2 linked regions of the Aquibium oceanicum genome follow. Each later gene encodes a partner of the first gene's protein in a complex. Links are inferred from orthologs where the notes say so. Each region holds a gene or a part of one and is shown in the gene's direction. Other genes may lie near its edges. The genes, in order: uvrA and mfd.

What was found.
Region 2: the proteins of uvrA (region 1) and mfd are in contact, whole or in part, in a crystal structure (PDB 4DFC), measured with the Escherichia coli proteins. The link is inferred for Aquibium oceanicum from one-to-one orthologs.

Annotation. Positions count from the first base shown.
Region 1 is NZ_CP018171.1:2,794,001-2,799,826, reverse strand. The notes cover bases 1,438-4,873. They hold uvrA (excinuclease ABC subunit UvrA), read left to right. Parts: upstream 1,438-1,745; coding sequence 1,746-4,673; downstream 4,674-4,873. Other genes in these bases: BSQ44_RS13660 (transporter substrate-binding domain-containing protein), read right to left, coding at 4,794-4,873. Also shown: BSQ44_RS13670 (ferredoxin--NADP reductase), read left to right, coding at 201-1,022; more of BSQ44_RS13660, read right to left, coding at 4,874-5,826. UniProt on the Escherichia coli protein: The UvrABC repair system catalyzes the recognition and processing of DNA lesions. UvrA is an ATPase and a DNA-binding protein. A damage recognition complex composed of 2 UvrA and 2 UvrB subunits scans DNA for abnormalities.
Region 2 is NZ_CP018171.1:2,507,822-2,514,242, forward strand. What follows is about bases 857-4,887. They hold mfd (transcription-repair coupling factor), read left to right. Parts: upstream 857-1,183; coding sequence 1,184-4,687; downstream 4,688-4,887. Other genes in these bases: BSQ44_RS12370 (FAD assembly factor SdhE), read left to right, coding at 891-1,169; BSQ44_RS12380 (DUF3572 domain-containing protein), read right to left, coding at 4,702-4,887. Outside these bases: ATP-dependent DNA helicase RecG, read right to left, coding at 1-789; more of BSQ44_RS12380, read right to left, coding at 4,888-5,031; BSQ44_RS12385 (response regulator), read left to right, coding at 5,216-5,587; BSQ44_RS12390 (PleD family two-component system response regulator), read left to right, coding at 5,628-6,421. UniProt on the Escherichia coli protein: Couples transcription and DNA repair by recognizing RNA polymerase (RNAP) stalled at DNA lesions. Mediates ATP-dependent release of RNAP and its truncated transcript from the DNA, and recruitment of nucleotide excision repair machinery to the damaged site.

The DNA of each region.
Region 1 (5,826 bases):
CCCGAAACGTGCGCCCTACGGATCAGGCGCCATTTGGAATGGGCGTCTACCCCTGCGCCTTGACCCGATTTTCATTTGTATACTAATAAATTCACCGAGCAAGAGAGAGGTTTTCGACGCCTCGTCCACCTACTTGGGCCGCTTGCGGAACCGTCGCCAGTGGTCATGCCGAACGTACTCCAGACACGAGGGTCGAGCCGATGATTCCGGTTCCCGCCAACGCCAATGCCGAGCCGCTGAAGTTCCCGATTCCGGCGAACGTCCACGCCGAGACGGTGGTTTCGGTGAAGCACCATACCGATCGTCTGTTCTCGTTCCGCATCACGCGCCCGCAGAGCTTTCGTTTCCGCTCGGGCGAGTTCGTGATGATTGGCCTGCCGAACGCGGAAAAGCCCGTGTTCCGCGCCTACTCGATCGCGAGCCCGGCCTGGGACGACGAACTGGAGTTCTACTCGATCAAGGTGCCAGATGGTCCGCTGACGTCGGAGCTGCAGAAGATCGTGCCGGGCGACACGGTGCTCCTGCGCCAGAAGTCGACGGGCACGCTGGTGGTGGACGCGCTGAAGCCCGGCAAGCGTCTGTGGATGATCGCGACTGGTACCGGCATCGCGCCCTTCGCCAGCCTGATCCGCGATCCCGACACCTACGAGAAGTTCGAAGAGATCGTGCTCACCAACACCTGCCGCGACATCGCCGAACTGCAATACGGCGACGCGCTGTTTCAGAGCGTGTCGCAGGACCCGCTGATCGGCGAGCTGACGCAGGGGCGGCTGTCCTACTACGCCTCCACCACACGCGAGTCCTCCGCGCGCAACGGCCGCATCACCGACCTGATCGCTTCGGGCAAGCTCTTCGCTGACCTCGGCGTGGCATCGTTCGATCCGGCAGTCGACCGGGTGATGATCTGCGGCTCGCTGGACATGATCCGCGACGTGAAGGACCTCGTCGAGAAGGCCGGGCTGGTGGAAGGATCGAACGCGGCACCCGCCGATTTCGTGGTCGAGCGCGCTTTCGTGGGATGATGGCGGCGCGAGGTCGCGGTCGCGCGTCCTTGTAGAGGGATTTGAATGACTGATCCCTCTCGTGCGCTACACGAAAAAAGCCCTGCCGCGGTCACGCGGTCAGGGCTTGTTCTGTGTCAGGGGTCTTCCTGAACTGCCGGACAAAACTTCCGGTCATGTTTCGGGCGCTGCGCGATCTGGATCGACGGCCCGACTACAGTCTCTGATTGTGATGTGAACGGCGGGTCGGGGGAACGGCCGCTTCCCCGGCGCCCTCGCGCCTATGCCCGCCGCGGCTCCGCGGCATTCGAGCGGAGCCAGATGGGACTGTCCGGTGGAGTCATTCCTCTCTCCTCTGCCTGTTGCATCCGCGTCGCTTCGCGCTCGAGCCTCCTGCGTCGTCTCGCTGGGGCCCCGCTTCTAGCGATCGGCCCCGAATGGAGGCGTTCGCGAAGGACATTTGGAGAGTGACTCCAGGGTCCGGGCCTGTCAACGAAATCCGCCGCCCCGACGCAAAACGTGATCGCATGTTTCAAGCCGGTCCGCCGGTTATGCACAGGGCGGTGTCAGGAGGCTGTTGCCTTTTTGTTCCTTGCCCTTGCCCCGCTGCGGCATTCGCGGCTAACTCGTTGCGGCGTGCGCGCGCGTCCCTCGACGGAGCGGCGAAAAATCCTACATGGGGGTGCTGCGGGATCGTTGCCCGCATCCTTCCTCCCGAGACCAAGCACGAGGCTGCGACCGGCCATGGCCGACCAGAAATACATTTCCATCCGCGGCGCGCGCGAGCACAATCTCAAGAACGTCGATCTCGACATCCCGCGCGACAGTTTGACCGTCATGACCGGCCTGTCGGGCAGCGGAAAGTCCTCGCTCGCCTTCGACACCATCTATGCCGAGGGCCAGCGGCGCTACGTCGAGAGCCTGTCGGCCTATGCGCGGCAGTTCCTGGAGATGATGCAGAAGCCCGACGTCGACCAGATCGACGGCCTGTCGCCGGCCATCTCCATCGAGCAGAAGACCACCTCGCGCAACCCTCGCTCTACCGTCGGAACGGTCACCGAGATCTACGACTACATGCGCCTGCTCTACGCGCGCGTCGGCGTGCCCTATTCGCCGGCCACCGGCCTGCCGATCGAGAGCCAGACGGTGTCGCAGATGGTCGATCGCGTGCTGGCGCTCCCGGAAGGCACGCGGCTCTTCGTCATGGCGCCCATCGTGCGCGGCCGCAAGGGCGAGTACCGCAAGGAACTGGCCGAGCTGCAGAAGAAAGGCTTCCAGCGCGTTAAGGTCGACGGCGCCTTCTACGAGATCGCCGACGCGCCGACGCTGGACAAGAAGTACAAGCACGACATCGACGTCGTGGTCGACCGCGTCGTCGTGCGCGGAGACCTTGCCGCCCGGCTGGCGGATTCCATCGAGACCGCGCTGCGCCTCGCCGACGGGCTCGCCATCGCGGAATTCGCCGACCGGCCCCTGCCGGCCGAGGAGACGTCGGGCGGCGGCGGCGCCAACAAGTCGCTCAACGACACGCACGAGCGCCTGCTCTTCTCGGAAAAATTCGCCTGCCCCGTCTCCGGCTTCACCATTTCGGAGATCGAGCCGCGGCTGTTCTCCTTCAACAATCCCTTCGGCGCCTGCCCAACCTGCGACGGGCTTGGCAGCCAGCGCGCCATCGATCCCGACCTCGTCATCCCCGACGAAAATCTCACGCTGCGCGCCGGCGCCGTCGCCCCCTGGGCGCGCTCCACCTCGCCCTATTACGGCCAGACGCTCGACGCGCTCGGCAAGGTATTCGGCTTCAAGGTCGGCGACCGCTGGTCGGACCTGTCCGACGAGGCGCGCCACGCCATCCTGCACGGCACCGGCTCGCGCCAGGTCACCTTCGCCTATGACGACGGCCTGCGCTCCTACAAGACCACCAAGACCTTCGAGGGCGTGATCCCCAATCTGCAGCGGCGCTGGAAGGAGACCGAGTCGGCCTGGAGCCGCGAGGAGATCGAGCGCTACATGTCGGAGACCCCCTGTCCGGCCTGTTCCGGCTACCGCCTCAAGCCCGAGGCGCTGGCGGTCAAGATCGACGGCCGCCACATCGGCGAGGTCACCGCGCTATCGATCCGCAAGGCCGGCGACTGGTTCGAGACCCTGCCGCAGGCGATGAACGCCAAGCAGAACGAGATCGCCGCGCGCATCCTCAAGGAAATCCGCGAGCGCCTGCGTTTTCTCAACGACGTCGGCCTCGATTATCTCGCTTTGTCGCGCAATTCCGGCACGCTGTCCGGCGGCGAGAGCCAGCGCATCCGGCTGGCCTCGCAGATCGGCTCCGGTCTCACCGGCGTGCTCTACGTGCTCGACGAGCCCTCGATCGGCCTGCACCAGCGCGACAATGCGCGCCTGCTCGATACGCTGAAACACCTGCGCGACATCGGCAACACCGTGGTGGTGGTCGAGCACGACGAGGACGCCATCCGCACCGCCGACTACGTGGTCGACATGGGCCCGGCCGCCGGCATCCATGGCGGCCGCATCGTGGCCGAAGGCACGCCGGCCGAGATCATGGCCAACCCGAAGTCGCTCACCGGCCAGTACCTCTCCGGCGACCTCGCCATCCCGCTCCCCGAGCAGCGCCGGCCGCTGAAGAAGGGCCGCCGGCTCAAGGTGGTCAACGCGCGCGGCAACAATCTGAAGGACGTCACGGCCGAGATCCCGCTCGGCACCTTCACCTGCGTCACCGGCGTGTCGGGCGGAGGAAAATCCACCTTCCTGATCGAGACGCTCTTCAAGGCCGCCTCGCGCCGCATCATGGGCTCGCGCGAGCACCCGGCCGAGCACGAGCGCATCGAGGGCCTGGAATTCCTGGACAAGGTCATCGACATCGACCAGTCGCCCATCGGCCGCACCCCGCGCTCGAACCCCGCCACCTACACCGGCGCCTTCACGCCGATCCGCGACTGGTTCGCAGGCCTGCCCGAGGCCAAGGCGCGCGGCTACCAGCCCGGCCGCTTCTCCTTCAACGTCAAGGGCGGCCGCTGCGAGGCCTGCCAGGGCGACGGCGTCATCAAGATCGAGATGCACTTTTTGCCCGACGTCTACGTCACCTGCGACGTCTGCCACGGCAAGCGCTACAACCGCGAGACGCTCGACGTCACCTTCAAAGGCAAGTCGATCGCCGATGTGCTCGACATGACGGTGGAGGAAGGCGCCGACTTCTTCGCCGCCGTGCCGTCCGTGCGCGACAAGATGGAGACGCTGAAGAAGGTCGGCCTCGGCTACATCCACATCGGCCAGCAGGCCACCACGCTGTCGGGCGGCGAGGCGCAGCGCATCAAGCTCGCCAAGGAACTCTCCCGCCGCGCCACCGGCAAGACCCTCTACATCCTCGACGAACCCACCACCGGCCTGCACTTCCACGACGTGGCGAAACTGCTCGAGGTGCTGCACGAGCTCGTCGACCAGGGCAACACGGTCGTCGTCATCGAGCACAACCTCGAAGTGATCAAGACCGCCGACTGGGTCCTCGACCTCGGCCCCGAAGGCGGCGACGGCGGCGGCGAACTGCTCGTGGCCGGACGTCCGGAGGACGTGGTGGCGGTGGAGCGGAGCTATACGGGGCAGTTTTTGAAGGAGCTGCTGGAGAGAAGGCCGGCGGGAGGGAAGAGGCAAGCGGCGGAGTAGAGGGTTAGCCAACGCAGAGCTCGTGCTTATCTAACGTCGCCACCGCTCCATCGGCCACGGCGAAACCCGCCGGGTGGCGACGACCGGTCGCGTCCGCAGCCGGGACCGGGCCGCCCGCCGCTATTCCTCTTCGCCCAGATACCGGAACGTCAGCGCGTCCCAGTCTTCGGTCTCGAGGAAGGTGAGCAGGGCGTTGTTGACGGCTTCGCGCATCGGGCTGCCCTGCGGCAGGGCGATGCCGTAGTCCTGGCGGCCGAAGGTACCGCTCAGCACCTCGGTCTCGCCGTCGTCCATATCGGCCGCGAGATATTGCAGCAGCGGCTTGTCGTAGACGAAGACGTCGATGCGACCGTCGGCGACGGCGTCCATGCCCTGCGCGACGGTGTCGAAGTTGCGGAAGTTCACCCGCCGCTCGGCGAGCCAGATCTCGCTGGCCGAGCCCTGGATGGAGCCGACCAGAGCTTTCGGCAGGTCGTCGGGGCCGCGGATGGAGCCCGAGATGCGGTCGGCCGTCAGCGCCGAGGCGATCATGCCGGTGAAGGTCGAGGTGATGATGATGGCGGTGAACATCCACACCAGTGCCACCGCCCGCCCGCTCGGCGTGCGCGGCGCCTTGTCGCCGTAGCCCACCGTGGTCATGGTGACGGCCGACAGCCAGAAGCCCGAGCCGAGCCCCTTCCACCACTTGCCGCCGAACTCGTCGGCGTTGCGCTTGCGTTCGAACAGCCAGAACAGGAACCCCACCACCGCGATCACGGCGGCGAGCAGCAGCACCGCCTGGAGGAACTGCCACGACAGGAGCCCGAACAGCATGCCCAGCCAGTTCACCCGCTCCTGCGAGACCGCAAGGCCGAAGCCCGTGGTGTAGAAGGGATGGGAGAAATCGACGACCGCCTCGCGCTCGGGCGTGATGGTCAGCGCCGCGACCGCCGCGTCGTATCGGCCGTCCTCGACGCCGTCGATCATGTCGGCCAGCGAGGCTTCCTCGAAGCGGTAGTCGAGCTGCAGGTCGCGTGCGATGTGTTCCCAGAGCGCGATGGAGATGCCCGACCATTTGCCGTCGGCATCCCTCATGGCGAAGGGCGGCGCCTCGCGCGTCGCGACCGTCAGCGTCTCGGTCGCCAGCACCTGCGCCCGCGCGCCGGTGGCCGCG
Region 2 (6,421 bases), 290 kb from region 1 along the record:
GAGCGAACCGTCGCCTTTGAGCGGCCGGCCGGATAGTCGCCGGATGCGCGAGCGCACCAGCGCCAGCGAGACCTGTCCGGCCAGAAGCTCGTCATAGGCAAGGCGGCGGCGAGCGGGATTGTCCAGCGAGACGTCGAGCGCGTCGCCCGGCTCGTGCAGCCGCCCAAGTGCGGCACGGAAGTCCGGAAACGAATGCCGCCGCATCAGTTCGGCATCGAGCCATTCCGGCAGCGAGGGCGTGCGCCCCAGGGCCTGCGCGAGGATGCGGCGCAGGACGCGCGGGGAAAGGCCCGCGGTCAGCGGATAGACCGGTTCCACCAGCGGCAGGTCCTCGGCGCGGTCGGCCGGCACCATGTGGTCGGGGTGGACCATGGAAGGGCGACCGTTGAACCACTCCATGCGGCCGGAGACGAGGAAGCGCTCGCCGACGGGCAGCGATTTTTCCAGCCAGTTTCCCTTGGCATGGAAGAAGGTGAGCGCGATCTCACCGGTCTCGTCGAAGGCGAAGACGCGGTAGGGCTGGTTGCCCTTGCCGCGCGGCGGCGGCTGGTGGCGGTCGATGGTGACCTCCAGCGTGACGATCGCGCCTTGCGCGGCGCCAGCGATCTCGGGCCGGCTGCGCCGGTCGATGAGCGAGTGCGGGAGGACGAAGAGCAGGTCGCCGACGCGCAGGTCGCGCTCGCCGACGTCGGCGGGCACGACCCTTTCCAGGAGGGCGAGGACCTTCGGGCCGACGCCCTCGAGCGAAGTGGCGGGCGCATAGAGGGGATCGAGGAGGGAGGGACGCATCGGCAGCGACCTTATGTGCTCGGCGGGCCGATGCAAGGCTGACACCCGCCGCGATCCACTATATATGCGCTCACCGACAGGACGGACGAGCGATGAGCGGTATGACGAGAAGCAGCGGCGGGTTGGAGATCAGGCGCAAGAAGGCGCTCTACCGGTCCTGGCACCGCGGCATGCGCGAGGTGGACCTCCTGCTCGGAACCTTTGCCGATGCCCGCATCGACACCTTGAGTTCCGGCGAACTCGACCAATATGAGGATCTGCTCGACCAGCTGGACGCCGACCTCCTGAAATGGATGACCGGTGAAGCCCCGGTTCCCGAGCAGTACGACCATCCGCTTTTCCGCAGGATCCAGGCGTTCCGCCAGGTCATGCCCTTCTGACGACAACTGAAAACATGAGCCTTATCGATTCTCTCGGCCTGAAGCCTGGCCGCACCGGGGCCGTGACGATCGGCGGCGTCGCCGACGGCTTCGAGGCCTTCGTGCTGGCGCGGATCGCCGCGGAGGCGGCGGGCGACCGGCCGGTGTTGTTCGTCGCGCGCGACGGCCAGCGCATCCCGGCCATCATCGAGGCGCTGGGCTTCGCCGCGCCCGGTCTGCCGGTGCTGGAACTGCCCGCTTGGGACTGCCTTCCCTATGACCGCGTGTCGCCCGGCGCCGACGCCGCCGCGCGGCGGCTGGATGCGCTGTCGGCGATGATCGCGTTGCGAGAGAAGCCGCACCGGGCGGTGGTGATCACGACGGTCAACGCGGTGCTGCAGCGCGTGCCGCCGGCCGCGCTGCTGGCCGCGCAGTCCTTCTCGGTGCGCCCCGGCAACCAGGTCGACATGAAGGCGCTGATCGACCGGCTGGAGACCAACGGCTTCGATCGGGTCGGCACGGTGCGCGACGTCGGCGACTTCGCCGTACGCGGCGGTATTCTCGATCTCCACGCGCCGGGCTGGCCGGAGCCGCTCAGGCTCGACTTCTTCGGCGACACGCTGGAATCGATCCGCGCCTTCGATGCGGCAACCCAGCGCACGACGGGCCAGCGCAAGGAGATGTCGCTCCAGCCGGCGAGCGAGGTGGCGCTGACGCCCGAGACGATCAGCCGATTCCGCCGCAACTATATCGAGGCCTTCGGAGCGCCCTCGCGCGATGACGCGCTTTATGCCGCCATCAGCGAGGGCCGCCGCTTTGCCGGCATGGAGCACTGGCTGCCTTTCTTCTACGACGGCCTCGAGACGATCTTCGATTACGTGCCGGACGGTCCGCTGGTCTTCGACAATCTGGCGCACGAGTCCCTGTCGGAGCGGCACACGCTGATCCTCGACCACTACGAGGCGAGGAAGCGGCAGGCCGAGGGCAAGGGGCTGGGCGACGCCACGCCCTACAATCCGACGCCGCCGGACCGGCTCTACCTGACCCCCGAAAGCATGGTGCCGGAAGCGGGCGAGCGGCTGGTCTGCGATCTCTCGCCGTTCGAGGCGCCGCCGGCCGGCGGCCGGGTGATCCTCAACGCGAAGTCGCGGGCGGGGCGCAGCTTCGCCGCCGAGCGCGCCGATCCGAACGCCAACGTCTTCGATCATGCCGTCAAGTATGTCGCCGCCGAGCGCGGGGCGGGACGCAAGGTGCTGATCGCCGCGTGGAGCGAGGGGTCGCTCGACCGGCTCGGCCAGATCCTGGACGAACACGGCCTCGGCAACATGACGCGGGTGGAGAGCCTCGCCGACCTGGAGAAGCTGCCGGCGGGCGAGGCGGGTGTGGCGATTCTTCCCGTCGAGACCGGCTTCGAGACTGCGCGGTTGGTCCTGCTCGGCGAGCAGGACATTCTCGGCGACCGCCTGGTCAGGCGCTCAAAGCGCAAGCGCGCCGCCGATTTCATCTCGGAACTCTCGTCGCTAGCGGCGGGCGACATCGTCGTCCATGCCGACCACGGCATCGGACGCTTCATCGGCCTGAAGAACATCGAGGCGGCGGGCGCGCCGCACGACTGCCTGGAAATCCACTATGCCGGCGACGGGCGGCTGTTCCTGCCGGTCGAAAACATCGAGCTCTTGTCGCGCTACGGTTCGGACGCGGCCGACACGCCGCTCGACCGGCTGGGCGGCGGCGCTTGGCAGTCGCGCAAGGCCAAGCTGAAGAAGCGCCTGCTGGAGATGGCGGGCGACCTGATCCGCATCGCGGCGGAGCGGCAGATGCGCGGCGCGCCGGCGCTGGTACCGCCGGAAGGGCTCTACGGCGAGTTCGCCGCGCGCTTCCCCTACGAGGAGACGGAAGACCAGCAGACCGCCATCGATTCTGTCATCGACGATCTCGGCGCCGGACGCCCGATGGACCGCCTGATCTGCGGCGACGTCGGCTTCGGCAAGACCGAGGTGGCGTTGCGCGCCGCCTTCCTCGCCGCCATGGAGGGCCTACAAGTTGCAGTAGTGGTGCCGACGACCTTGCTGGCGCGCCAGCACTTCAAGACGTTCTCGCAACGCTTCTCCGGCCTGCCGATCCGGGTGCGGCAGGCCTCGCGGCTGGTCGGAGCAAAGGAACTGGCGGAGACGAAGAAGGGCATCGCCGACGGAACGGTGGACATTGTCGTCGGCACCCATGCGCTGCTGGGTGCGGCGATCAGCTTCAAGAGCCTCGGCCTGCTGATCATCGACGAGGAGCAGCATTTCGGGGTCAAGCACAAGGAGCGGCTGAAGGACCTGAAAAGCGACGTGCACGTGCTGACGCTTTCCGCGACACCGATCCCGCGCACGCTGCAACTGGCGCTGACGGGAGTGCGCGAACTGTCGCTGATCACCACCGCGCCGGTCGACCGAATGGCGGTGCGCACCTTCATCTCGCCCTTCGATCCATTGGTCATCCGCGAGACGCTGCTTCGCGAGCGATACCGCGGCGGGCAGTGCTTCTACGTCGTGCCCCGCATCAGCGACTTGACGGAAGTGCATGACTTCCTGCGTGAATCCGTGCCGGAACTGAAGGTTGCCGTGGCGCACGGCCAGTTGCCGCCAGGCGAGCTCGACGACATCATGAACGCCTTCTATGACGGCAGCTACGACGTGCTCCTGTCGACGACGATCGTGGAATCCGGGCTAGACATCCCGACCGCCAACACGCTGATCGTGCACCGCGCCGACATGTTCGGCCTGGCGCAGCTCTATCAGCTGCGCGGACGCGTCGGCCGTTCCAAGGCGCGCGCCTACGCGCTGTTCACGCTGCCCAACAACCGCACCCTGACCCAGACCGCCGAGCGGCGCCTGAAGGTGCTCCAGTCGCTCGACACGCTCGGCGCCGGCTTCCAGCTCGCCAGCCACGACCTCGACATCCGCGGCGCCGGAAACCTGCTCGGCGAGGAGCAGTCGGGCCACATCAAGGAGGTCGGCTTCGAGCTCTACCAGCAGATGCTGGAGGAGGCGGTGGCCGAAATCCGCGGCACCGGCGAGGTCTCCGACGGTTCATGGTCGCCGCAGATCACGGTGGGCACGGCGGTCATGATCCCGGAAAACTACGTTTCCGACCTCCAGCTCAGGCTGGCGCTCTACCGCCGCCTGGCGGAACTGGAAACGACGGAGGAGATCGATTCCTTCGGTGCCGAGCTGATCGACCGTTTCGGACCGCTGCCGGAAGAGGTGCAGCACCTCCTCAAGATCGTCTTCATCAAGGCGCTGTGCCGCAAGGCCAACGTGGAAAAGCTCGATGCCGGGCCGAAGGGCGTGGTCATCCAGTTCCGCGACAAGACCTTCGCCGATCCGGCGGGTCTGGTGAAGATGATCGCCGAACAGGGGTCGCTGGCGAAGATAAGGCCAGACCAGAGCGTGGTCTTCATCCGCGACTGGCCGAAGCCGGAGAAGCGGCTCGCCGGTGCTGCCGTGGTGATGACACAGCTGGCTCGGCTGGCGGAGAAGGCGGACGCGGCCTGAGGCAGATCGCCGGCTCAGGTGGAGCGGTCGAAGCTCCCGTCGCCGCCCGGCAGCATCTGAGCCGCACGGCCGACCTGCGCGGGGTCGCTGCCGGTCGCCTCGCAGAAGGCCATCAGGCTCGGCTCGTGGGCGAGGAGGAAGTTGAGTACGCCGGCAAGGAAGCCGGGTTCGGCTGCCGCCCTGCGAATGTCGCTGGCCTCGATGCCGGACATGGCGAGGAAGCGCGGCATCAACACAGGGTCGGACGCTATGAAGGAGAGCGCGCTGACGGCCAGCGTCTCCGCGTCGGGAGTGGACTTCGTCGCTCCAGCGGTCCGGCTCGTCGGTCGCGTGATATCCTTCATGGGAAGGCCATAACCCGGTTCGGGAGACCGCTGCAACGGCGAAAGCCGTGTAGTGTCAGTGGCTTTCGGCTCGGGATTTGCGTTTCGTCAATCAAATCGCGCTAGCTTACCGCGAAAGCCGAATCATGTTCCGCCGTGACGAGCATTGGCGCGGACTGAAGAATCGTGCCGGGTGGGGCATCGTATGGCCAAGAAGGTGATGATCGTCGAGGACAACGAGCTCAACATGAAGCTCTTCCGCGACCTTATCGAAGCGAGCGGCTACGAGACCGTGCGCACGCGCAACGGGCTGGAGGCTCTCGACCTCGCACGCGCCCACCAACCGGACCTGATCCTGATGGACATCCAGTTGCCGGAGGTTTCAGGGCTGGAAGTCACCAAGTGGCTGAAGGAGGACGATGACCTCCACAAGATCCCCGTCATCGCCGTCACCGCCTTCGCCATGAAGGGCGACGAGGAACGGATTCGTCAGGGCGGGTGCGAGGCCTATATCTCCAAGCCGATCTCGGTCGGCAAGTTCATCGAGACGATCAAGTCCTATCTGGGCGACGCCTGATGTCCGGGCGCTCGAATTCCCGCTCCGCCGGAAAGACCGCATGACAGCGCGCATTCTCGTCGTCGACGACGTCCCCGCCAATCTGAGGCTGCTCGAAGCCCGGCTCTTGGCCGAATATTTCGAGGTGCTGACCGCCGCGAACGGGAGGGACGCGCTGGAAATCTGCGAGAATGGCAAGGTGGACGTCGTCCTCCTCGACATCATGATGCCGGAGATGGACGGCTTCGAGGTCTGCCGCCGCCTCAAGGAGGACCCTGCCACCGCGCACATCCCCGTCGTCATGGTGACGGCGCTCGACCAGGTGTCGGACCGCATCCGCGGCCTGGAGGTGGGCGCCGACGATTTTCTGACCAAGCCGGTGAACGACCTGCAACTGATGACGCGGGTGAAGAGCCTGGTGCGGCTGAAGATGCTGTCGGACGAACTGAGGCTGCGCGCTTCAACCACGCGCAACATCGGCATCGAGGAATTGCTCGCCGCACGCACGAGCGTCAACGAGGGCCCGCCCCGCGTGCTCCTGATCGACGAGAAGTCGTCGTCCTCTTCGGCCATCCGCAAGAAGCTGTCGGCCACGGCGGACGTCGACCTCGCCGACGATCCGCAGGTCGGGCTCTTCCAGGCGGCGGAAAATCCCTACGACTGCGTCGTCATCTCGACCGGCTTCGCCGAATTCGACCCGTTGCGCCTGTGCTCGCAGCTGCGCTCGCTCGACCGCACGCGATTCCTGCCGATCATCCTGATCGCCGAGATGGGCGAGGACGAGCGGATCGTGCGGGCGCTGGAACTGGGCGTCAACGACTACATCGTACGGCCCGTCGACGAGCAGGAACTCGT